Regions from separate parts of the Pseudomonas veronii genome, predicted to be linked through region 1. Evidence: riboswitches for the same ligand, from Rfam matches in the RefSeq annotation. Region 1 holds a riboswitch; each other region holds the start of a gene.

The links. Region 1 has a riboswitch for cobalamin ahead of cobW (cobalamin biosynthesis protein CobW). Riboswitches for the same ligand answer to the same signal wherever they lie in the genome.
Region 2: linked by a shared signal. The riboswitch ahead of PverR02_RS21780 (ABC transporter substrate-binding protein) and the one ahead of cobW (cobalamin biosynthesis protein CobW) in region 1 are both predicted to bind cobalamin.
Region 3: linked by a shared signal. The riboswitch ahead of cobO (cob(I)yrinic acid a,c-diamide adenosyltransferase) and the one ahead of cobW (cobalamin biosynthesis protein CobW) in region 1 are both predicted to bind cobalamin.

The regions. Positions count from the first base shown of each region.
Region 1 is NZ_CP018420.1:3,994,697-4,002,020, reverse strand. It holds gene nfuA (Fe-S biogenesis protein NfuA) at 1-212, shown strand, start outside; gene cobM (precorrin-4 C(11)-methyltransferase) at 466-1,212, opposite strand; gene PverR02_RS18080 (cobalamin biosynthesis protein) at 1,283-1,675, opposite strand; gene PverR02_RS18075 (CbtA family protein) at 1,672-2,376, opposite strand; gene PverR02_RS18070 (CbtB domain-containing protein) at 2,388-2,576, opposite strand; cobalamin riboswitch at 2,674-2,883, opposite strand; cobalamin riboswitch at 2,925-3,124, shown strand; gene cobW (cobalamin biosynthesis protein CobW) at 3,217-4,284, shown strand; gene cobN (cobaltochelatase subunit CobN) at 4,288-7,324, shown strand, end outside.
Region 2 is NZ_CP018420.1:4,776,115-4,783,438, forward strand. It holds gene PverR02_RS21760 (aldehyde dehydrogenase family protein) at 47-1,438, shown strand; gene PverR02_RS21765 (protealysin inhibitor emfourin) at 1,494-1,799, opposite strand; gene PverR02_RS21770 (M4 family metallopeptidase) at 1,828-2,889, opposite strand; gene PverR02_RS21775 (DNA/RNA non-specific endonuclease) at 3,024-3,953, shown strand; cobalamin riboswitch at 3,989-4,183, shown strand; gene PverR02_RS21780 (ABC transporter substrate-binding protein) at 4,298-5,308, shown strand; gene PverR02_RS21785 (FecCD family ABC transporter permease) at 5,305-6,309, shown strand; gene PverR02_RS21790 (ABC transporter ATP-binding protein) at 6,306-7,073, shown strand; gene PverR02_RS21795 (nucleotidyltransferase family protein) at 7,167-7,324, opposite strand, start outside.
Region 3 is NZ_CP018420.1:5,044,172-5,051,495, forward strand. It holds gene cobD (threonine-phosphate decarboxylase CobD) at 1-334, opposite strand, end outside; gene cbiB (adenosylcobinamide-phosphate synthase CbiB) at 327-1,235, opposite strand; gene bluB (5,6-dimethylbenzimidazole synthase) at 1,232-1,882, opposite strand; gene PverR02_RS22975 (cobyrinate a,c-diamide synthase) at 1,879-3,246, opposite strand; gene cobO (cob(I)yrinic acid a,c-diamide adenosyltransferase) at 3,243-3,854, opposite strand; cobalamin riboswitch at 3,935-4,178, opposite strand; gene PverR02_RS22985 (PQQ-dependent sugar dehydrogenase) at 4,278-5,591, shown strand; gene PverR02_RS22990 (C40 family peptidase) at 5,725-6,261, opposite strand; gene PverR02_RS22995 (C40 family peptidase) at 6,406-7,035, opposite strand; gene hda (DnaA regulatory inactivator Hda) at 7,249-7,324, opposite strand, start outside.

The DNA.
Region 1 (7,324 bases):
GGCTGGCCAGCCACGGTGGGCAGGTCAGCTTGATCGACGTGGTGGATGACGGTATCGCCGTATTGAAGTTCGGCGGCGGCTGCCAGGGCTGCGGCCAGGCGGATGTGACCCTGCGTGAAGGCATCGAGCGTACCTTGCTGGAGCGCATTCCGGAGCTCAAGGGCGTCCGCGATGTGACTGACCATACGCAGAAAGAAAACGCCTACTACTGAGTCAGGTGTTCGCTGCGAGCAAAAAAACGGCGCCCCGTGAGCGCCGTTTTTTTATGCTTAAAATTCAGCCGCTTACGCGACCTACCTAACGCTGAACATTAAGTGTGGGAGGGAGCTTGCTCCCGATAGCGGTGTATCTGTCGATTGATAAGTCGACTGACCCGCCGCTATCGGGAGCAAGCTCCCTCCCACATTTTATTTTGTATTTGTTTAGTTAAATCAGTGTTTTATGTTTGTTTTTTGATGTTTTTGATTAGGGGCGGTACAGGTGTGCATGCCCGGCCCGATACAGCGACGACGCGCTGAAACTGTCACTGGCCAGCACCCGACCCACCACAATCAGCGCCGTGCGCCTGAAGCCCTTGGTCGCGACTTTTTCGGCAATGTCCGCCAAGGTGCCGACAGCCCAATCCTGATCCGGCCAGGTCGCGCGGTGTACCACGGCAATCGGGCAATCCGCGCCATAGTGCGGCAGCAGTTCGGCGACGATCTTCTCCAGGTGATTGACCCCCAGATGAATCGCCATGGTCGTGCCGTGGCGGGCCAGGCTGTCGAAGTCTTCACCGGCGGGCATGCGGGTTTTATCGGCGTAGCGGGTGAGAATCACGCTCTGGGCGATGTCCGGCAGGGTCAGTTCAGTCTCCAGCAGCGCCGCGCAGGCGGCCACGGCGGTGACGCCGGGAATGATCTGGAACGCAATGCCCAACTCGCGCAACAGGCGGATCTGTTCGCCAATTGCGCCGTACAGGCTTGGATCGCCGGAGTGGACTCGCGCCACATCCTGGCCCTTGGCATCGGCGGCCTTGATCAGCTCGATGATCTGTTCCAGGTGCAGTTCGGCGCTGTTGACCACCTGTTCGGCCTGATGCCCCTCCAGTACCGCCGCCGGCACCAGCGACCCTGCATAGATGATCACCGGGCAACTGCGGATCAGCCGCTGGCCTTTGACGGTGATCAATTCCGGGTCGCCGGGGCCGGCGCCGATGAAGTAGACGGTCATGGAGAAATCCTGTGAAAAAACGCGCGAGCATGAGGAACGCTCATGATCGGAAGCGGCGATTATCGCGGTTTCAGTCGACGCAGGCCAATGCCAAGGTGGCCCGGGCGGATTTTTTGCGCGGGACCAACAGGCGCGCAGGGGCGCCGCCGAGTTGTTCGGCCAGGGCCAGGGCGGCGCTTTCGGCGATGCCGTAACAACCGGTATGGGCAAAGGCGACGGCGGACCTGTGGCTCAGACGGTCGTCATACATCGCCAGGTGCGCCGCGCTGAAGCAGTGCAGCGGCAGGTTCAGCCATTGGGCCAGGGCCAGCAAGCCCGGTTCATCCTGCTTGCGATCAAGGCTGGCCAGGGCGGTGATGCGATGGCGCTCGATACCGCCCTCGGCGAGGGCGGCGTTCAGCAGGTCCAGCAGGGCTTGAAACTCGCAGCCGCGCTGGCAGCCCAGGCCGACCACGAGGGTCATGCGGTGTATCGATCGTCGCGGTTGCGGCGAAACAACCAGGCGCTGATCAGCCCCAACGCCAACCAGAACGCGATGTTGGTCAGTTGCGAGGCGATCTTGAACTGTGCTTCCAGAGCCTCAGGGGCCAGCATCGAATGCACTTCAGGTTGCGGAGCGCCAATCACATGAGGCACCACGAGGATTGCCGCGCCCAGCGCTTTGAGCAGCCAGTTGCCACCGAATACCAGCAGCGCGATACCGGCCGCGGTTGAGGCCGCCGTGCCGATCCACCAGATCTGCCGTTGTGCCAGGTCGGCGGCGGCAGTGCCCGGCAATTCCGGCGGCAGGCCCAGGGTTGGCGCCAGGACGAAGGTCGCGTAACCGGCCAGGCCCCACAGCAGGCCTTGAGCCGTGCGAGTCGGCGCGCGCAGGGTGTAGAGCCCGGCGAGCATCAAGGCGAAACCGACCGCCACCACCAGATTGCCGCCGGTGGTCGACAGCACGCGCTGCCAGCCGTCTTCCGGCTCCCAGGCTTCGGCGTCATGGGCGTGTGCAGCGGTGCCGGCGGCGTGCTCGTGTACCACTTGCGTCGCGGCCGGGGCTTTTTCAAAGGTTTCCGCCTGCATGATTAGCGGGGCGACCCAGAAACTTTGCAGCAAGGTCAACAACAGGGCGGCCAGCAGCCCACTGAAACCTGCGGTTTGCGCAATACGCTTGATCATGTCGGCAGGTCTCAATGGCACGGGAACGCGGCGCTGTGGCGGGTATCGTGGGCGGCGTTGTGTACCGCTTCGATATGCGAGAACCCGGCGAAATACACCAGGCACGCGCCGAGGATCGACGCGCCGATGGCGGCGCCCAGACGTTGGCTCAGGGTGGCGGTGCTGCTGGTGCTAGACGAGGTGCTGCTGATGATCGACATGGCGCGTCCCTTCAGGGGTTCAGGGTGACACGAGCGCATGCAAAACCCGCGAGCCAGGCACGCAGGGTTCAAACAGCGCCCGCCCACCGCGGGTTTGTTAGATGATTTTTTTCGGGCCGGTCTCCGGGCTTGCGAGGGGGCTCTTGAACTGAGTCCTGAAAGCATCGCCTTCCCATGCACAACGCACAGTGGCCGTGACGCTTCGCTCGCTTACCGTTGCGGGGGCAGCACCGGACTGGTCATATCGCTATGACGCACCGGTTTCCCGTTTCACCCTGTGAAGGGCACCCGAAACAAGGTGTGTAGGAAAGCATGCAGGGCGACGGTAGTCAAATTGACTGAGCCCCTGTAGCCTTGCACCCTCGAGGTTCTTCGGCCCAGGCCGAAGCTAAGAAGGGAACGCGGTTCAAGCCGCGGCTGCCCCCGCAACTGTGAAGGGTTTATCTGACTGCCACGCCACTGCCATCAAGGCGGGAAGGCGCAGCCAGCGCCGGTCGCAAGACCCGCAAGCCCCAAGCCAGGAGACCTGCCTCGCAACCGATTTTTCAATTCAACCGGGCGGGGTGATCCGGTGACGAAATCTGCTGCTGCGCGTCGCGCAGGGCCTATCGTCCCGTATGCCCGCCCCCAAGGGCATCCGATGAAAACACTGGCCAAACTCCCCGTCACCATCGTTACCGGCTTTCTCGGCTCGGGCAAAACCACCTTGCTGCGCCATATGCTCGATAACGCCCAGGGCCGTCGCATCGCGGTGATCGTCAACGAATTCGGCGAGCTGGGCATCGACGGTGAAATCCTCAAACAGTGCTCCATCGGCTGCACCGAGGAAGAAGCCAACGGCCGCGTGTATGAACTGGCCAACGGCTGCCTGTGCTGCACCGTGCAGGAAGAGTTCTTCCCGGTGATGCGCGAACTGGTTGCCCGTCGCGGCGACCTTGACCATATCCTCATCGAAACCTCCGGCCTGGCCCTGCCAAAACCCTTGGTCCAGGCGTTCCAGTGGCCGGAAATCCGCAACGCCTGCACGGTCGATGCGGTGATCACCGTGGTCGACAGCCCCGCCGTGGCGGCCGGCACCTTCGCCGCCTTCCCGGATCAGGTCGACGCCCAGCGCAAACTCGACCCGAACCTGGACCACGAATCACCGTTGCATGAACTGTTCGCCGACCAACTGGCCAGCGCCGACCTGGTGATCCTCAACAAGTGCGACCTGATCAGCCCCGACGACCTGGCCCGCGTGCGCCTGGAAGTCGCCGAAGAGTTGCCGCCGGCGGTGAAGATCATCGAAGCCAGCAGCGGTCGGGTGCCGCTGGACGTCTTGATCGGCCTGGGCGCCGGCTCTGAAGAGCACATCGACGGTCGCCACAGCCATCACGATCATCATCACGAAGGTGAAGACGATCATGATCATGATCACGATGCGTTCGACTCCATTTCCATCGACTTGCCCCAGTCCGACGAAGCCCTGCTGCTCGACGCCCTGAGCCAATTGGTGGTGCAGCACGGCATCCTGCGCGTCAAAGGCTTCGCGGCGATCCCGAACAAGCCGATGCGCCTGCTGATCCAGGGCGTGGGCACGCGCTTCGACAAACACTTCGACCGCGCCTGGAGCGCCGACGAAGCGCGCATCACGCGCCTGGTGCTGATCGGCCAGGACCTCGACGCGGCGGGCCTCGAAGCGCAATTGCGCGCCGCCCTCAGCGTTTAACCCGTGCACCTGCTCAGGACCCAGCCCGGCGGTTTCGTCGCGGACGACAACATTGCCGACCTTGGGCAAACCCCCGCCGAGCTGGTGATCCTGTGCAGCGGCGACTCCAGCCTGGCGCTGCTGGCCGAAGCGGCCCAGCAGTTGCCCGAGGATTACCCGAGCCTGCGCCTGGCCAACCCGATGCAGGTGCAGAACCATGCATCGGTGGACCTGTACGTCGATGAAGTGCTGCGCCACGCCAAGGTCATCCTGATTTCCCTGCACGGCGGCATCGGCTATTGGCGTTACGGCGTCGAGCGTCTGGTGGCGTTGGCCGAGCGCGGGGTCACGCTGATCCTGGTGCCGGGGGATGACCGCCCCGACCCGGAACTCAGCGGCCTCAGCACCGTGGATGCCGCAGCGCGTGACCGCCTGTGGCAGTTCCTGCGCCAGGGCGGCCTGGGTAATGCGCTGGATTTTTATCGCTGCCTGGCCAGCGCCTACCTGGGCCGCGACTATGCCTGGGCCGAGCCGCAAACCCTGGCGCGCAGCGCGATTTATCACCCGCGTAAGGCCAATGCGTGCCTCAACGACTGGCAGTTGGATTGGAATCCTGAGTGCCCGGTGGCGGCGGTGCTGTTCTACCGCTCCCATCTGCAAGCGGCCAATACCGGTTTTATCGATGTGTTCTGCCAGCGTCTGCAGGCGGCGGGCCTGAATCCGTTGCCGATGGCAGTGGCCAGTCTGAAGGAGCCCGGCTGCCTGACGGTGGTCGAGGACTGGCTGGATGAGGTCGGGGCGGCGGTGATTCTCAACACCACCGGCTTTGCCCAGTCCAGCCCCGAAGCGCCGCATTTGCGCCCGTTTCGCCGCAATATCCCGGTGATCCAGGCGATTTGCGCCCAGGACAACCAACCCGCCTGGCAGGCCAGCGAACAAGGCCTCGGCCCGCGCGACCTGGCGATGCACATCGCCTTGCCGGAACTGGACGGGCGCATCATCAGCCGACCGATCAGCTTCAAGGACCTGGCCTGGCGCAGTGAGCGCAGCCAGTCGGACGTGGTGTGCTACCGCGCAGCGCCGGAACGCATGGACTTTGTCGCTGAACTGGCGCGCCGTTGGGTTGAACTGGCGCGGGTGCCGAATGCCGACAAGCGCATCGCCCTGATCCTGGCCAATTACCCGACGCGCGACGGCCGCATCGGCAACGGCGTCGGCCTGGACACGCCAGCGGCGGCGCTGAATATCCTGCGGGCCTTGCAGGCCGAGGGTTATCCGCTGCCCGAAATCCTGCCGGAAAGCGGCACCGCGCTGATCCACGAACTGCTCGGTGGCGTCACCAACGACCTGGACAACCTCGACCTGCGCCCGTGCCACCAAAGCCTGGGCCTGGACGACTACGAGGCGATGTTCAAGCGCCTGCCCGAAGCCAACCGCCAGGCAGTGCTGGAACGCTGGGGCACGCCGTACAACGACCCGATGTGCCGCGACGGCCGCCTGATGATCGCCGGCCTGCGCCTGGGCTTGACGTTTATCGGCATCCAGCCGGCCCGCGGTTATCAGGTGGACGCCAGCGCGGTGTACCACGACCCGGACCTGGTGCCGCCTCACGCTTACCTGGCGTTCTATTTCTGGTTGCGCCACACCTACGGCGCTCACGGCGTGATCCACGTCGGCAAGCACGGCAACCTGGAATGGCTGCCGGGCAAGGGCGTCGGGCTGTCGGAAAATTGCTGGCCCGACGCGCTGCTCGGGCCGCTGCCGAATATCTATCCGTTTATCGTCAACGACCCGGGTGAGGGCGCCCAGGCCAAGCGGCGCACCCAGGCGGTGATCATCGATCACTTGATGCCGCCGCTGACCCGTGCCGAAACCTACGGGCCGCTGCGCGACCTGGAGCTGTTGGCGGACGAATACTACGAAGCGCAACTGCTCGACCCGCGCCGCGCCCGCGAGCTGCAAAAGGACATCCTCAAGCTGGTGCGCGAAACCCGTATCGACCAGGAGCTTGAGCTGGACAGCGAGGCCGACGCGGCGATCTGGCTGCCGCGCCTGGATACCTACCTGTGTGACCTGAAGGAATCGCAGATCCGCGACGGCCTGCATATCTTCGGCGAGTCGCCCCAGGGCCGCTTGCGTATCGACACCTTGCTCGCGTTGCTGCGTATCCCGCGTGGCGACGGCCGAGGCGCGCAATCGAGCCTGTTACGGGTATTGGCCAAGGCCTTCGAGCTGGGTTTCGACCCGCTGGACTGCGCCCTCGCCGAACCCTGGACCGGACGCCGCCCGGCGGTGTTGCAAACCATCGATCCACAGCGGTGGCGCACCGCTGGTGATACCCGCGAGCGCCTGGAACTGTACGCTGCACGGTTGATCGAGCAGGCGCTGGCGGGGCCGCTGGAACAGCTGGAAGAGCCCGGTTGGGAGGGCGTCAAATCCGTCATCGAAAGCCTGCGCAGTGTCGTGGCGCCACGCCTGGATGGGTGCGGCCCGGCGGAAATGCGCGGCCTGCTCGATGCCCTGGGCGGCCGCTTCGTGCCGGCGGGCCCAAGCGGCGCGCCGAGCCGGGGGCGTCTGGATGTGCTGCCCACCGGGCGCAATTTTTTCAGCGTCGACGTGCGCAACCTGCCGACCACCACCGCCTGGCGCATCGGTTTCCAGTCGGCCAACCTGATTCTCGAGCGGCACCTGCAAGACCACGGCGACCACCTGCGCCAGCTCGGCCTGTCGGTGTGGGGCACCGCGACCATGCGTACCGGCGGCGACGATATCGCCCAGGCCATGGCCCTGATGGGGGTACGCCCGGTGTGGGCCACGGGCAGCCAGCGGGTGGACGACTTTGAAATCCTGCCGATCAGCCTGCTGGACCGCCCGCGTGTCGACGTGACTTTGCGCGTGTCCGGGTTCTTCCGGGATGCCTTCGCCAACCTGATCCGCCTGTTCGATGCGGCGGTACAAGCGGTGGCGGCGCTGGACGAGCCTGACGATATGAACCCGCTGGCCGCCAAGGTCCGTTGCGAGCGCCAGGCGTTGCTTGAGTCCGGCCTGGACGAGGCCGCGG
Region 2 (7,324 bases), 780 kb from region 1:
AGCCCCTTACGCTGATTCCAATCCAAACCTTCAGCAGGACGGTGCCATGAACGCTATCGCTCACCAGACCCACGCCCTCTCGATCAACCCCGCCACCGGCGAAACGGTCGGCAGTTACCCGTATGAAAACGAGGCCCAGCTGGACGCCACCCTCAACCGCGCGACCGCCGCTTTCCGCACCTGGCGCCGCCAGCCGCTCAGCCAGCGCGCAGAGCGGTTGCAGGCCCTGGCCGGCGCGCTGCGTGAGCAAGCCGAAGCGATGGCGCAGATGATCACCCTGGAAATGGGCAAACCCATCGTCCAGGCCCGCGCCGAAATCGAGAAATGTGCGCAACTCAGCGAATGGTACGCCGCCCACGGTCCAGCCATGCTCGCCGCGGAACCGACGCTGGTGGACAACGGCAGCGCGCACATCGAATACCGCCCGCTGGGCCCGATCCTCGCGGTGATGCCGTGGAACTTCCCGGTCTGGCAAGTCCTGCGCGGCGCCGTGCCGACGCTGCTCGCCGGCAACACTTACGTGCTCAAACACGCACCGAACGTGATGGGCAGCGCCTACCTGATGAAAGCGGCGTTCCACAAAGCCGGCTTTGCCGAAGGCCTGTTCGAAGTGCTCAACGTGACCCAGGACGGTGTTTCCAAAACCATCGCCGACCCACGCATCGCCGCCGTCACCCTCACCGGTAGCGTGCGCGCCGGTATGGCCATCGGCGCCCAGGCCGGTGCCGCGCTGAAGAAATGCGTGCTCGAACTGGGCGGCTGCGACCCGTTCATCGTGCTCAACGACGCCGACCTCGACGCCGCCGTCCAGGCCGCGGTGATCGGCCGTTTCCAGAACAGCGGCCAAGTCTGCGCCGCGGCCAAGCGCCTGATCATCGAAGCCGGCGTGGTGGACGCCTTCACCGCCAAGTTCGTCGAAGCCAGCCGCCAACTGGTGATGGGCGACCCGACCTCAACCCATACCTACGTCGGCCCGATGGCCCGCTTCGACCTGCGCGACGAACTGCACGGCCAGGTCCAGGCGACCCTGGCAGAAGGCGCGACTCTGCTGCTGGGCGGCGACAAAGTGCCCGGCGCCGGCAACTACTACGCACCGACCGTACTGGCCGACGTCACCGACCAGATGACCTCGTTCAAACAAGAGCTGTTCGGCCCCGTCGCCTCCATCATCAGCGCCCGCGACGCCGATCACGCCGTGGCCCTGGCCAACGACAGCGAGTTCGGCCTGACCGCGAGCATCTTCACCCGCGACTCGGCGAAAGCACGCGAGATCGCCGACCAGCTGGAAACCGGCGGGATCTTCGTCAACGCCTTCAGCGTGTCCGACCCGCGGGTGGCGTTTGGCGGCGTGAAGAAAAGCGGCTTTGGGCGGGAGTTGTCGCACTTTGGCGTGCGGGAATTCTGCAATGCGCAGACGGTGTGGCTGGATCGCAAATAATCCACAGCAATCCCTGCGGCAAGGGAGCGTGATCCCGCGGGGCTGCGCAGCAGGCTCAGCAGCGGATATGCCGGCGCACGCACTGCACCAGCCCGTCCAGCGCCTCTGACTTCACTGGCGCGAGCACACAGACCGTGTGCTCGCGCTCACCTTCGGTCACGGTCAGGGTGTAATGCACCTGGCCTGGATTACCGGGTTCCGGCGCGGTGCTTTGCGGCAACTGAAAGAAGTGTGAAGCCTCGATCAGTTGCCGCAACTCTTGCTGGTCCGCCTCGGGCAGCGTCTCCAGTTCCACGGTGTTCGGTCGGGCCAGGCCCGGGAAAAACGCGGGTCCCCCAATTTCCTTGATCGAAATTTGCATGGCTGTTCCTCACCGCCCAGGCGGGTTGTCAGACGTTAATGCCCACTGCTTTCCAGCCTTCCTTCACCGCCTTGTGCTCGGCCTTGCCAGCACCGTACAGCCGACCGGCAATGTCGTAGGTGATGCGCGCGAAACGCAGAAACCCCGCGTTCGGCCGCAACCGCGCATCGCGTAACGCGTCATACCAGATACGCCCTGCGCGCTCCCAGGCAAACCCGCCGATCTTCGTGGCTACCTGATAGAACGCATGGTTGGGAATACCGGAATTGATATGCACCCCGCCGTTGTCCTCATAGGTCTGCACGAAATCGTCCATATGCCCAGGCTGAGGGTCCTTGCCCAGCAGCTTGTCATCGAACGCGGTGCCCGGCGCTTTCATCGAGCGCAACGCAGTGCCTTTGATTTTCTTGGTAAACAACCCTTTGCCGATCAACCAATCCGCATCTTGCGCCGTTTGCTGCAGCGCGTACTGCTTGATCAGTGAGCCGAACACGTCGGACAGCGACTCGTTCAACGCACCGGATTGATTGAAATACATCAGCTTGGCCTCATCCTCGGTCACACCGTGGGCCAACTCATGGCCAATGACATCAAGGGCTATCGTGAACCGGTTGAATAGTTGCTGATCGCCATTACCAAACACCATCTGGCTCGAGTTCCAGAATGCATTGTTGTAGTTCTGGCCAAAATGAACGGTCGCGTCCAGCGCCATACCGGCGTCGTCTATGGAGTTGCGGTCGAAGACCTGATCGAAAAAATCGAATGTGGCGCCCAACCCATCGTAGGCCTCGTCCACCGCCACATCACCACTGACGGGTTGCCCTTCGCCACGGATCAACTTGCCCGGCAGGCTATCGGCGCCCTCGGCGCTGTAGATCGAACGCCGTTTTTCGGCGCCCATGGGCAGGGCCATGTGGGCGGCCCCTTTGGCGGGTACGGCAACCATGCGCAACGAACGGAACGTGCTGTCTTTGGCGCGTGTGCGTAACGCGACTTCCCGTTGCGCTTTATCGCCGTTGCGGGCGATCTGGTCGAGCATGTATGGCGGGATCAGGCAGAAAATCGGGTTGCGATGCTGGCGAACACACATTGGCTGGCTCCATTTTGGCGTGGGGTGAACGTCCGGGTAACCGTTCAAGAATAGTCCTGCCGTGGCGGCTTGGGCCAAATTGTCATGAAGCTATGCTGCAGTAGTGTTAATCCGAGGACTGCGAGGAACTTACAATGCCCCCACGCGCCACCAAAATCGACCTTTCGCACCGCCCCCGGCTCGCCGACCTGCGCCCGTTGCTCGCGGCTGGCCCCAGCCTCATGGAGGCCAGGGCGGCGACTGCGCGTGTCACCGCGGCCAAGGACCTGCAGGACCGGCGCGGCTACGCTGAAGCGTTTCTCGACCGCTTCGTGGTGCCATGGCCCACGGTGGATGAAGCCCTGCTGGCTGACGTACAGCCGCTGCGCCTGGACTACACGCATTTCTCAGTGACCATGTCGCGCTCGAGGCGACTGGCACTCTACGTGGGCGCCAATATCGATGGCGCACAGCATGTGGATATCATCCGCAGCAACGACGCCTGGGCCTACGACGGCCGCCTGCCCATCAGCGCACAGGTGGGTGATGCGCTCTACACCGACAATGGCCTGGACCGCGGTCATCTGGTGCGCCGACAGGACCCCAACTGGGGTGACGCGGCCAACATCGCCAATGCCGACACCTTCCACTTCACCAACTGCTCACCGCAGATGAGCGGGTTCAACCAGAAGACCTGGCTGGAACTCGAGGACTACATTCTCGATAACACACAACGCTGGAAAGCCCGGGCCACGGTGTTTACCGGCCCGGTGTTGGCGGACGACGACCGCGTCTACCGGGGCGTTAAAATCCCCAAAGCGTTCTGGAAAGTGGTCGCCTACCTCAGCGACGACGGCAAGCCCTGCGCCAGCGCCTACATGATCGACCAAAACCGCGAGCTGGGTCAGCTCGACCTCATGTTCGGCCAGCTCAGAACCTACCAGCGCAGCGTGATTCAGATCGAACGCTTGACCGGTATCCGCTTCGCCAACCTGGCCGACTACGATGGTTTCAGCAATGAAGAGCGCGCCACGGGGACGCGAATTGAAGCGCTGATCCAGGGCCCTGAAGATATTCGTCTGTAACCGGACGACCTAAGGCTATATCGCCCCGCCGTGATCGACTACCATACCGCGCCGGTTCCCAAACGGGACTAATAGGGAATCCGAAGCGCGGTACACCGCGCCAATCGGAACTGCCCCCGCAACTGTAGATGCCGAGCCCGCTCCCCCACTGCCACTGGACCCCGTCCGGGAAGGCCGGAGCGTGGCGACGACGCATCAGTCAGGAGACCTGCCGGCCCAGCAAAATCACTAACCGGCGGGGTGTCCGGGAAGGACATCCTTGCCTGCCTCACCCGCAGCGGTCGAGGGCGTGTTTCCGAACCGTACACCCCCTGTTCCAGGTACGGCTCCAAGGAGATTGCCCAATGCTGCCACGCGTTACCGCCCTGCTCACCGGCCTGGGCCTGTGTGCCCTGGCCCAAGCGGCCCCCACTCAGTACCCGCTGACGGTGGAGAACTGCGGCAGCAGCCTGACCTTCGCGCAAGCGCCCGCCCGCGCCGTGACCATCGGCCAGGCTGCCACCGAAATGCTCTATGCCCTCGGCGTGGGCGATAGAGTGGTCGGCACGTCGCTGTGGTTCAACAACGTGCTGCCACAGTTCAAGGCGCTGAACGACGGCATCGAACGCCTGGCCAATAACGAACCGAGCTTCGAGTCGGTGATCGCCAAGCGCCCGCAACTGGTGGCGGCCGAGCTGGAATGGGTGGTCGGCCCGCAAGGCGTGGTGGGCACCCGCGAGCAGTTTCATGAGTTGAAGATCCCCACCTACCTGCTGCCCTCCGACTGCGAAGCCAAGAACAACCGGGTGGGCGCCGACGGCACGCGGCTGGAGCCGTTCCGCATCGACACGATCTACAAGGGCATCCGCCAGTTGGCGGAGATTTTCGACGTGCAGGATCGCGGCCAGCAACTCAACGATGAACTCAAGGCGCGCCTGGCCAAGTCCGTCGCCACCGTGCAAGCCAAGGGGCTCAAGCAGGCCAGCGCGCTGGTGTGGTTTTCCAGCGCCGAGATGGCCAGCGATCCCTATGTGGCCGGTCACAAGGGTGTCCCCGAGTTCATGCTGCAAACGCTCGGCCTGCGCAACGTGGTGCAGTCTGATGAGGAATGGCCCGCCGTCGGCTGGGAAACCATCGCCAAGGCCAACCCCACCGTGCTGGTGATCGCCCGCATGGACCGCCGCCGCTACCCGGCCGACGATCATGCACAGAAGCTCGCCTTCCTGCGCAGCGACCCGGTGACGCGCAACATGGACGCGGTGAAACACAACCGCATCATCATCCTCGACGCCATGGCCCTGCAGGCCAGCGTGCGGACCTTCGAGGGTCTTGAACAACTGGCTGCGGCCATCGACGGCTACGACCTGCCGAAATGATACGAACCCTACTCGCCCTGGTATTGCTACTGATCGCCGTGCTCGCCGGCGTGGCCATCGGCGAAACCGCCATCGCACCGCAGGTGGTGTTGCAGGTACTCGCCAACAAACTGTGGGCGGCCGGCTACGTGCTGGACCCGATCGATGAAGGCGTGGTGTGGAACTACCGCCTGACCCGCGCCCTGGTCGCCGCCGCATGCGGGGCCGGGCTGGCCACCTGCGGGGTGATTTTGCAGTCGTTGTTGCGCAACCCCCTGGCCGATCCTTACCTGCTGGGCATCAGCGCCGGCGCTTCGACCGGCGCAGTCCTGGTGGTGCTGATGGGCGTCGGCGGCGGCTTGGTTTCGCTGTCGGTCGGTGCGTTCGGCGGAGCGATGGCGGCGTTTGCGCTGGTGGTATTGCTCGCACGGGCCAGCGGTTCGTCCAGCGGCACCGGGCAGATCATCCTCGCAGGCATTGCCGGCTCGCAGCTGTTCAATGCGCTCACCGCGTTCCTGATCACCAAGTCGGCCAGCTCCGAACAGGCGCGCGGCATTCTGTTCTGGCTGCTGGGCAACCTCAGCGGCGTGCGTTGGCCGTCGGTGTGGCTGGCGGTGCCGGTGGCGGTCGCCGGGTTGGCGGTGTGCCTGTGGCATCGTCGGGCGCTGGATGCGTTCACCTTTGGGCGCGACTCGGCGGCCTCCCTCGGCATCCCGGTGCGCCGCGTGCAATGGGTGCTGGTGGGCTGCGCGGCGCTGGTCACGGCGGTGATGGTATCGATTGTCGGCTCCATCGGTTTTGTCGGGCTGGTGATTCCCCATGCCGCGCGCCTGCTGCTCGGCACCGGGCACTCGCGCCTGTTGCCGGCCAGCGCATTGGGCGGCGCGCTGTTTTTGATTGCAGCGGATGTACTGTCGCGCACCTTGATCAAGGGCCAGGTGATTCCGGTCGGCGTGGTCACTGCGCTGGTCGGCGCGCCGGTGTTTGCACTGATTCTGATCGGCCGGAGAAACCCTCGATGAGTGCGCCGGTATTGAGCTGCAGCGGGCTGGGCTTCAAGGTGCGGGAAGCCGAGTTGCTGCGGGATATCCACCTGGAGGTGGCGCCCGGCGAAACCCTCGGGATCGTCGGCCCGAACGGCTCGGGTAAATCCACCTTGCTCAAACTGTTGGCCGGGTTGCGTACCCCCGCTCATGGCGAAGTACGCCTGGGTGGCGAGCGCCTGGGCGAACTGCCCCGCCGCACCGTGGCACAACGTCTGGCCGTGGTGGAACAACAGGCCGACACCGACGATGCCATTCGGGTGTTCGACGCTGTCGCATTGGGCCGCACCCCGTGGCTGTCAGCGCTGAGCCCGTGGTCCGAGGCAGACGATCGCATCGTGCGCCAGGCGCTGCACGACGTGGACGCCATGCACTTGAGCAACCGCGCCTGGCGCAGCCTCTCCGGCGGTGAGCGCCAACGCGTACACATCGCCCGCGCCCTGGCGCAACGGCCACAGATTCTGGTGTTGGATGAGCCGACCAACCACCTGGATATTCAGCATCAACTGTCGATTCTCAAGGGCGTGCAGGCGTTACCCGTGACGACCTTGATCGCCCTGCACGATCTCAACCAGGCACTGACCTGTGATCGCCTGGCCGTGCTGGACCGCGGGCGTTTGGTGGCGCTGGGCAAGCCGCAGGACGTGCTGACGCCGCAGCGGCTGCAGGACACCTTCGGGGTGCAGGCGCACTACCTGACGGACCCGTTTGACGGGGCGCAGATTCTGCGACTGCGCGCTTAACGGCAACACCGTTCAAATGTCGGCGCTGTCGAGCCCGGCGAGGCGGCGATGGGATCAGCGCGCAGCACCTGCCGAACGGCCGCGCGCGCTGGGCTAATCCTCGACAATCCTCAGCCAAGGCCATCGCGCCTGATAGCTGCGCGCCTTCTGCGCAAACAACTCCGGCTCAGGATTGATCGGGTTGATCCTGAGCAGGCCCTGCTCCATATCAGTCAAACCAAACGGCGCATACACCTCGCCCGTCGCCACAT
Region 3 (7,324 bases), 1.0 Mb from region 1:
CGCGCACCACGTAGCCGGCGCGACGCCAGGCCTCGGCGTGCTCGGCATAGCAAGGTGACAGCACGCCGACCTTGCCGCCCCGGCGCAAGCGCGGTAGCAGTTGGATCGCCGCCTGGGAACCCGGCACCGGCAATAAATGCGCAGTGCCATAGTATTCGCTGGCGGCTTGCTCCAGACCGTCGTCGGTTTCCGGCAGACGCGCCCAGGCGCGCAACGGAATCTCGGGGACCGGCCACGGCCAGGGCGCCAGGCCGCTGGACAGGTCGAGCCATTCGGCCTCGGCAATCCCATATTCAATCGCCGCCTTACGCAGCCGGCCACCGTGCTCAAGCATACAATTGCCCCCCGACGCATAGGATCAGCAGCCACAACCATACGCCGCGCTGCACCAGTTGCCAGCCGCGGTCGATGGCGTCCGCATCCGCCGCCGGGCCTTCGCCCAGTGGCGGACGCTGGTGCAGCTCACCGTGATAGATCGCGGCACCGCCCAACTCGACGCCCAAGGCACCTGCCCCCGCCGCCATCACCGGACCGGCGTTGGGGCTGTCCCAGGTCGGGCCCTGACGGCGCCAGCATTTGATGGCCAGCCTGGTTTTACCGAGTACGGCGTAGGTCAACGCCACCAGGCGTGCCGGAATATAGTTCAGTACATCGTCGATCCTGGCCGCCGCCCATCCGAAACGCTCGAAGCGTTCGTTGCGATAGCCCCACATGGCGTCAAGGGTGTTGCTCAAGCGGTACAGCACCACGCCCGGCACACCCGCGACGACAAACCAGAACAGTGCGGCAAACACCGCGTCGCTGCCGTTTTCCAGCACCGATTCGGTGGCGGCGCGAGCGACTTCAGTGCGATCCAGTTCACTGGTCTGGCGACTCACCAGGTAACTCACGCGCCGCCGGGCTTCGTCCAGGTCATCACCGCGCAGGGCCTGGGCCACCGGGATCACGTGCTCGCCGAGACTGCGCATGCCGAGGGCACAGTACAACGCGAGGATCTCCAGCACCCAGCCGATGTAAGGCGCCCACGACAACGCGGTGGCCAACAGCGTCAACGGCACCACCGCAATAAACCAGGCGGTCACGCCATGGCTGCGCCAGCCACGGCCACCGCTGTTGAAACGCTGCTCGATGCGCGCGGCGAAGTTGCCGAACGCCACCAGCGGATGCCAGCGCCTGGGCTCGCCCAGCAGCGCATCCAGCGCCACCGCAGCGACACACAGCAAGGCCACACTCATTGACGCACTCCCCAGGTATTTTCATACAACATGTCGCTCAGCGGGCGCGGTTCGGCCCAGCCTTCGAGCTGCAACATCGGTGCCGGATAGAACGCTTCGACCGGCCCCAGGCACAACACCGCCAAGGGTTTCGCGCCGGGCGGCAAGCCCAGCAGGTCGGCCAGGGCCTGCGGTTCGAACAACGACACCCAACCCATGCCCAGCCCTTCGACCCGCGCGGCCAGCCACAGATTCTGGATCGCGCAGGACAGCGAGGCCATGTCCATTTCCGGCAAGGTACGCCGGCCGAAGATATGTCGCTCGCGCTCATCCATCAGCGCCGCCACCAGCACTTCGGCGCAGTCGTGGATGCCTTCGACCTTGAGCTTCATGAACGTATCGGAACGCTCGCCCAAGGCCTCGGCGGTGCGTATGCGTTCTTCCTCCACCAACTGTTGAATCCGCCCACGCAATGGGCGGTCGCTGATGCGGATAAAACGCCACGGCTGCATCAAGCCGACGCTCGGCGCCTGGTGTGCGGCCTGGAGCAAGCGCTGCAGCAGTTCGGGAGCCACGTCACCGCCGCTGAAGTGACGCATGTCACGGCGTTCGGCGATGGCACGGTAGACGGCGTCGCGCTCGGCCTGGGGGAAAGCGTTGTCGGTCATGAGCCTATCGCGGGCAAGCCCGCTTCCACCGTGGATTCGTGCTGTGGCGCAGCGTGCGGTGCGACTCGCTCGGGCGCAAACAGAGCGGCCACGGCCCGGGGGTTGGAGGGGAAGTAGAAGTGAACGTAGGAAGCGGTCAGCCGCCCCTGTCGATACACCGCCTCGGCCCCGCGCCCGCCATTGGGGCTCACGCCACGGGCAATGGGCACCCAGTCGGTGCTGGTCAGCGAGTGGTGATAGGTGTGCCCACGCAACACGCCCTCGGGCAATTCGACGCTTTGCAGAGCCAGCGCCGCGAGCTTCTTTTGCATCACCGCAGCGCCCTGCAGCAGGCCGACCAGTCCGGCGCGGAGGCCGTCGACATCGGTGAGCGAGTCCAGTAGATAGAGCATGCCGCCACACTCGGCGAGCAGCGGTTTGCCGGCAGCGTGATGGGCACGGATCGCCTCCAGCATCGCGGTGTTTTCCGACAGCGCCTGGTGATGCAATTCCGGGTAACCACCGGGCAGATAGAGGCTGTCGGCGTCTGGCAATTGGCGATCATGGATCGGCGAGAAGAAGCTCAACTCGGCGCCCATCGCCCGCAGCAGATCGAGGCTGGCACCGTAAGTGAAGGCGAAGGCTTCGTCACGCGCGACGGCGATCCGCACGCCAGCCAGCAACGGTTCGGCGCGGGTTACCGGCGGTGCGGCAAAGGTGACCGGCGGCGGCAACGCAACCTCGCAACTGCTGCCCAACGCTTGGGCGGCGGCGTCCAGGCGCAGGTCGAGGTCATTCAGTTCGCTGGCTTGCACCAGGCCCAGGTGGCGACTGGGTAATTCGATAGCAGTCTCGCGGGACAACGCGCCATACCAGCGCAGGCCTTCGGTGAGGCTGCCTTCGAGCAATTGCGCATGGCGCAGGGTGCCGACGCGGTTGGCCAGCACGCCGGCGAACGGCAAGTCCGGCTGATAGCGTGCCAGGCCGAGGGCCAGGGCGCCGAAGGTCTGCGCCATGGCCGTGCCATCGATCACGCCGAGCACCGGCACACCGAAGTGCCGCGCCAGGTCGGCGCTGGAAGGTGTGCCGTCGAACAGCCCCATCACGCCTTCGATCAGGATCAGGTCCGCCTCCCCCGCTGCTTCCCACAGTAGGCGGCGACTTTCCTGCTCACCCACCATCCACATGTCCAATTGATACACCGGCGCACCGCTGGCGCGCTCGTGGATCATTGGGTCGAGGAAGTCCGGGCCGCATTTGAACACACGCACCTTGCGCCCCAGGTTGCGGTGCAAGCGCGCCAGCGCGGCGGTGACCGTGGTTTTGCCCTGGCCGGACGCCGGTGCGGCGATCAAGACAGCCGGGCAATGGCGGGGCTGATTCAAAGTTCGACGCCTTTCTGTGCCTTGATACCGGCCTGGAACGCATGCTTGAGCATGCCCATGTCGGTGACGGTGTCGCCCATTTCGATCAGTTCAGGCTTGGCGCCACGGCCGGTGACCACCACGTGCTGCATCGGCGGGCGGGCCTGCAGGTCGCTGAGGACTTGATCGAGGTCGAGGTAGCCGTGCTTGAGCGCGATGTTCAGCTCATCCAGCACCACCAGGCCGATGCTCGGGTCTTGCAGCAATTGGCGGGACACCGCCCAGGCGGCCTCGGCGGCCGCGATGTCGCGCTGGCGGTCCTGGGTTTCCCAGGTAAAGCCCTCGCCCATTACATGGAAACGCACTTGCTCGGGGAAACGGCGGAAGAACAGTTCTTCGCCGGTGCTGTTGCGCCCCTTGATGAACTGCACCACGCCGCACTGTATGCCGTGGCCCATGGCGCGGGCCAGCATGCCAAACGCCGAGCTACTCTTGCCTTTGCCGTTGCCGGTCAGCACCAACAGCAAGCCGCATTCGTTCGGGGAATTGGCGATGCGTTCATCGATCACGGCTTTTTTGCGCAGCATGCGCGCCAGATGGCGTTCGTCGCGCTCGGGGGAATCGGTCATGGCAGCTCTCCGTTGGGGCTGGACAAAAAACGGCGGGCAGGAAAAAACAACAACAGACAGCCAAGCATCGCCCACCGTGATGCTGTTGGATGATCCAGGCCGGTCTCCGGGCTCATGAGTGGCGCGCTAGAGCGCACGCCGACGGCGCGCCTTCCCATATCGCGGGCGATACAGTGGCAAACAGCACCGTCTTGACTCATTTACCGTTGCGGGGGCAGCGCCGGAATCGCGGCAGCACTGTGTACAAGTGCGCTCACTCACCGGCTTCCCTGTTTCACTCAGTCGACCCGTGGGTCACAGAGCACCTGGAACAAGCGGCGAAGGTTAGTGGGTTGGGGGTGGAGCGTCAATTAAAGCTGGCCTTGCACTTGAACCATCGCCGCATCGGGCGCCTCTACCCTTACAGGCATCCAGGAGAAAACCATGCATAAAACAAGACTCGCCTTACTGATCATGCTCGCGGGCACCCTCGCCGCCTGCGGGGAAAGCTCGACCCTGAAGGTGTCCGATGGCACCGGGCCTTCACCGCAGCTGCCGGAGCCGAACAAGACCCTGATCCCCACTGTGAACATCGCCCCGGCCATCGGCTGGCCGGCGGGCACCCAGCCCACGGCCGCCGCCGGCACCCAGGTGGTGGCGTTCGCCGAAGGCCTGGACCACCCGCGCTGGCTGTATGTACTGCCCAATGGCGATGTGCTGGTGGCGGAAACCAACGCGCCGCCCAAGCCGGACGACGCCAAAGGCGTGCGGGGTTGGGTGATGCAGACAGTCATGGGCCGCGCCGGCGCCGGTGTGCCGAGCCCGAACCGCATCACCCTGCTGCGCGATGCCGACCATGACGGGGTCGCGGAGACCCGCACCGTGTTCCTGGAAAACCTCAACTCGCCCTTCGGCATGACGCTGGTGGGCAATGACCTGTACGTGGCCGATTCGGACAAGCTGTTGCGCTTTCCCTATCAGACCGGCGAAACCGCGATCAAGGCCGCCGGCAGCAAGGTCATCGACCTGCCAGCGGGCAGCATCAACCATCACTGGACGAAAAACGTGGTGGCCAGCAAGGACGGCAGCAAGTTGTATGTGAGCGTCGGTTCCAACAGCAACGTCGCCGAGAACGGCCTGGAAGCGGAACAAGGCCGCGCGGCGATCTGGGAAGTCGACCGCGCCAGCGGCCAGCACCGTATCTTCGCCTCCGGCCTGCGCAACCCGAACGGCATGGCCTGGGAACCGCAGAGCGGCAAGCTGTGGACGGCAGTGAACGAGCGCGACGAGATCGGCAGCGACCTGGTGCCGGACTACATCACCTCGGTCCAGGATGGCGCCTTTTATGGCTGGCCCTTCAGCTATTACGGGCAGCATGTGGATGTACGCGTCACACCGCAGAACCCGGACCTGGTGGCCAAAGCCATTGCGCCGGACTACGCCGTAGGCCCACACACCGCCTCGCTGGGCCTGACCTTCGCCGAGGGCAGCAAACTCCCAGCGCCCTTTATCAACGGTGCGTTTATCGGCCAGCACGGCTCGTGGAACCGCAAGCCGCACAGCGGCTACAAGGTGATCTTCGTACCGTTCGAGGGCGGCAAGCCGAAGGGGCCGCCAGTGGACGTGCTGACCGGGTTCCTCAACAGCGAAGAACAAGCCATGGGACGACCGGTTGGCGTGGTCATCGACAAGCAGGGCGACTTGCTGGTGGCGGACGATGTGGGGAATAAGGTGTGGCGGGTTTCTGCGGCTAAGTAACTATTACAAATGTGGGAGGGGCGGTGCGACGATTCGTCTTGCCCACGATAGCGGTGGGTCAGTCACTGAATGCATGGACTGACACGCCCTCATCGGGAGCAAGCTCCCTCCCACATTTGGATCCTGGTTTGGCTTAGGGGTTGCGGGCCAAGTGCTCAGCCGGCAACACGCGCTTGGCGCTCAGGTAGGCGTTCTGCCAGTAGGCTTTGGACAAGGTGTCCAGCTTCACCGTACCGCCCGTCTGCGGCGCATGCACAAAGCGCCCTTCGCCGACATAGATCCCGGCGTGGCTGACCTGCGAGCCGCCACCCGTGGCGAAGAACAGCAGGTCACCGGTTTGCAGGTTCTGTGCGCTGACGTCCTGGGCGCGCATCACGATCAGTTCGCGCGTGGTGCGCGGCAGAGAGATACCCGCGGCATCACGGTAGACAAACCCGATCAACCCGCTGCAATCGAAACCGGAGTCCGGCGTATTGCCGCCCCAACGATAAGGCGTACCGACCAGGCCCAGCGCGCGGAACAGCACGTCTTCAGCGACCGGCGAACTCTGGCTGGAATAGTTGAACACTGGTTTAGGCTTGGCCGCTACGGGCGCAGGCTGCGGGCGGCTTGCGCAGGCGCTGAGCAGCGCGGCGCAAACAATAAGAATCAGGCGGGCCGAGGTCGACATGTGCAGAACAATCCTGGTCTGGATGCGGCTTTCGCTGCCGAACGCTGAAAACCAGAACGCGCAAGCATGGCTTGCGCGAACGGATTACAACAATGTCCAGAGATTCTAGCGCTTACACGTCAAACTTCAAGTATCACTTTAACTTTACTTGCTAGCGGTAATCGTCGTCGGGGCCATGGCGAGTGCGCGCTTGGCTTCGATGAAGGTTTTGCTCCAGTAGCTGTCGCCCAGGCTGTCGACTCGAACACCACCGCTGCGGCGGCTGCTGGAGTGGATAAACTGGTTATCGCCCAGGTAGATACCGGCGTGACTGACGCGACCGCGGCCACTGGTACTGAAGAAAAGCAGATCCCCAGGCTTGAGGTTGTTACGCGCGACCAACGGTGCATTCACGTTGATCATTTCGCGGGTGGAGCGTGGCAGGTTCATGCCAGCTTCTTCGCGAAACAGGTAACCGATAAAACCGCTGCAATCAAAACCGGCTTCAGAGGTACCGCCGAAACGGTAACGGGTACCGATCAGGGACATGCCGCGTTCGAGGATGCTGTCGGCCAGAACGGGAAGCTGATAAGGCTTGTTGCCAGCGAAGGCGGCCAGTTCTTTTTCGGTTGCCAGCTCTTCCTCATAAACAGTGGAAGACTGCGCAGCAACGAATTTTGCCTGATTTTTATACTGTTGATTGTGCTGCTCGGCCACTTGTTGAGGGTGGGAGGCGCAACCAAACAACAGAGCGACAAGTGCGAGAGGCACGAGGGGTGCGAAGCGATTTAGCATGGGCACGACCGTGGCTGATGTGTAAAGAAGTCGAGACTATGCCTTCTATCACATCGATTTGCAAATTCAATCGTGATCCATGTGACTTACTGTTTGCGTTATGACATCTAAGCCCTTAATACCCTTTGCGCGTGTTTTGCGTGGCCAAGCCGGCCAAAACGCAGGTTTCCTGGCGCCTGAAATTTGCCGAAGCCCCCGAAATACAAGGGCTGGCTACCAGCCGAGGGTTTCCTTGAGGAAGGGAATCGTCAGCTTGCGCTGGGCCTGCAAAGAGGCCTGATCGAGCTGC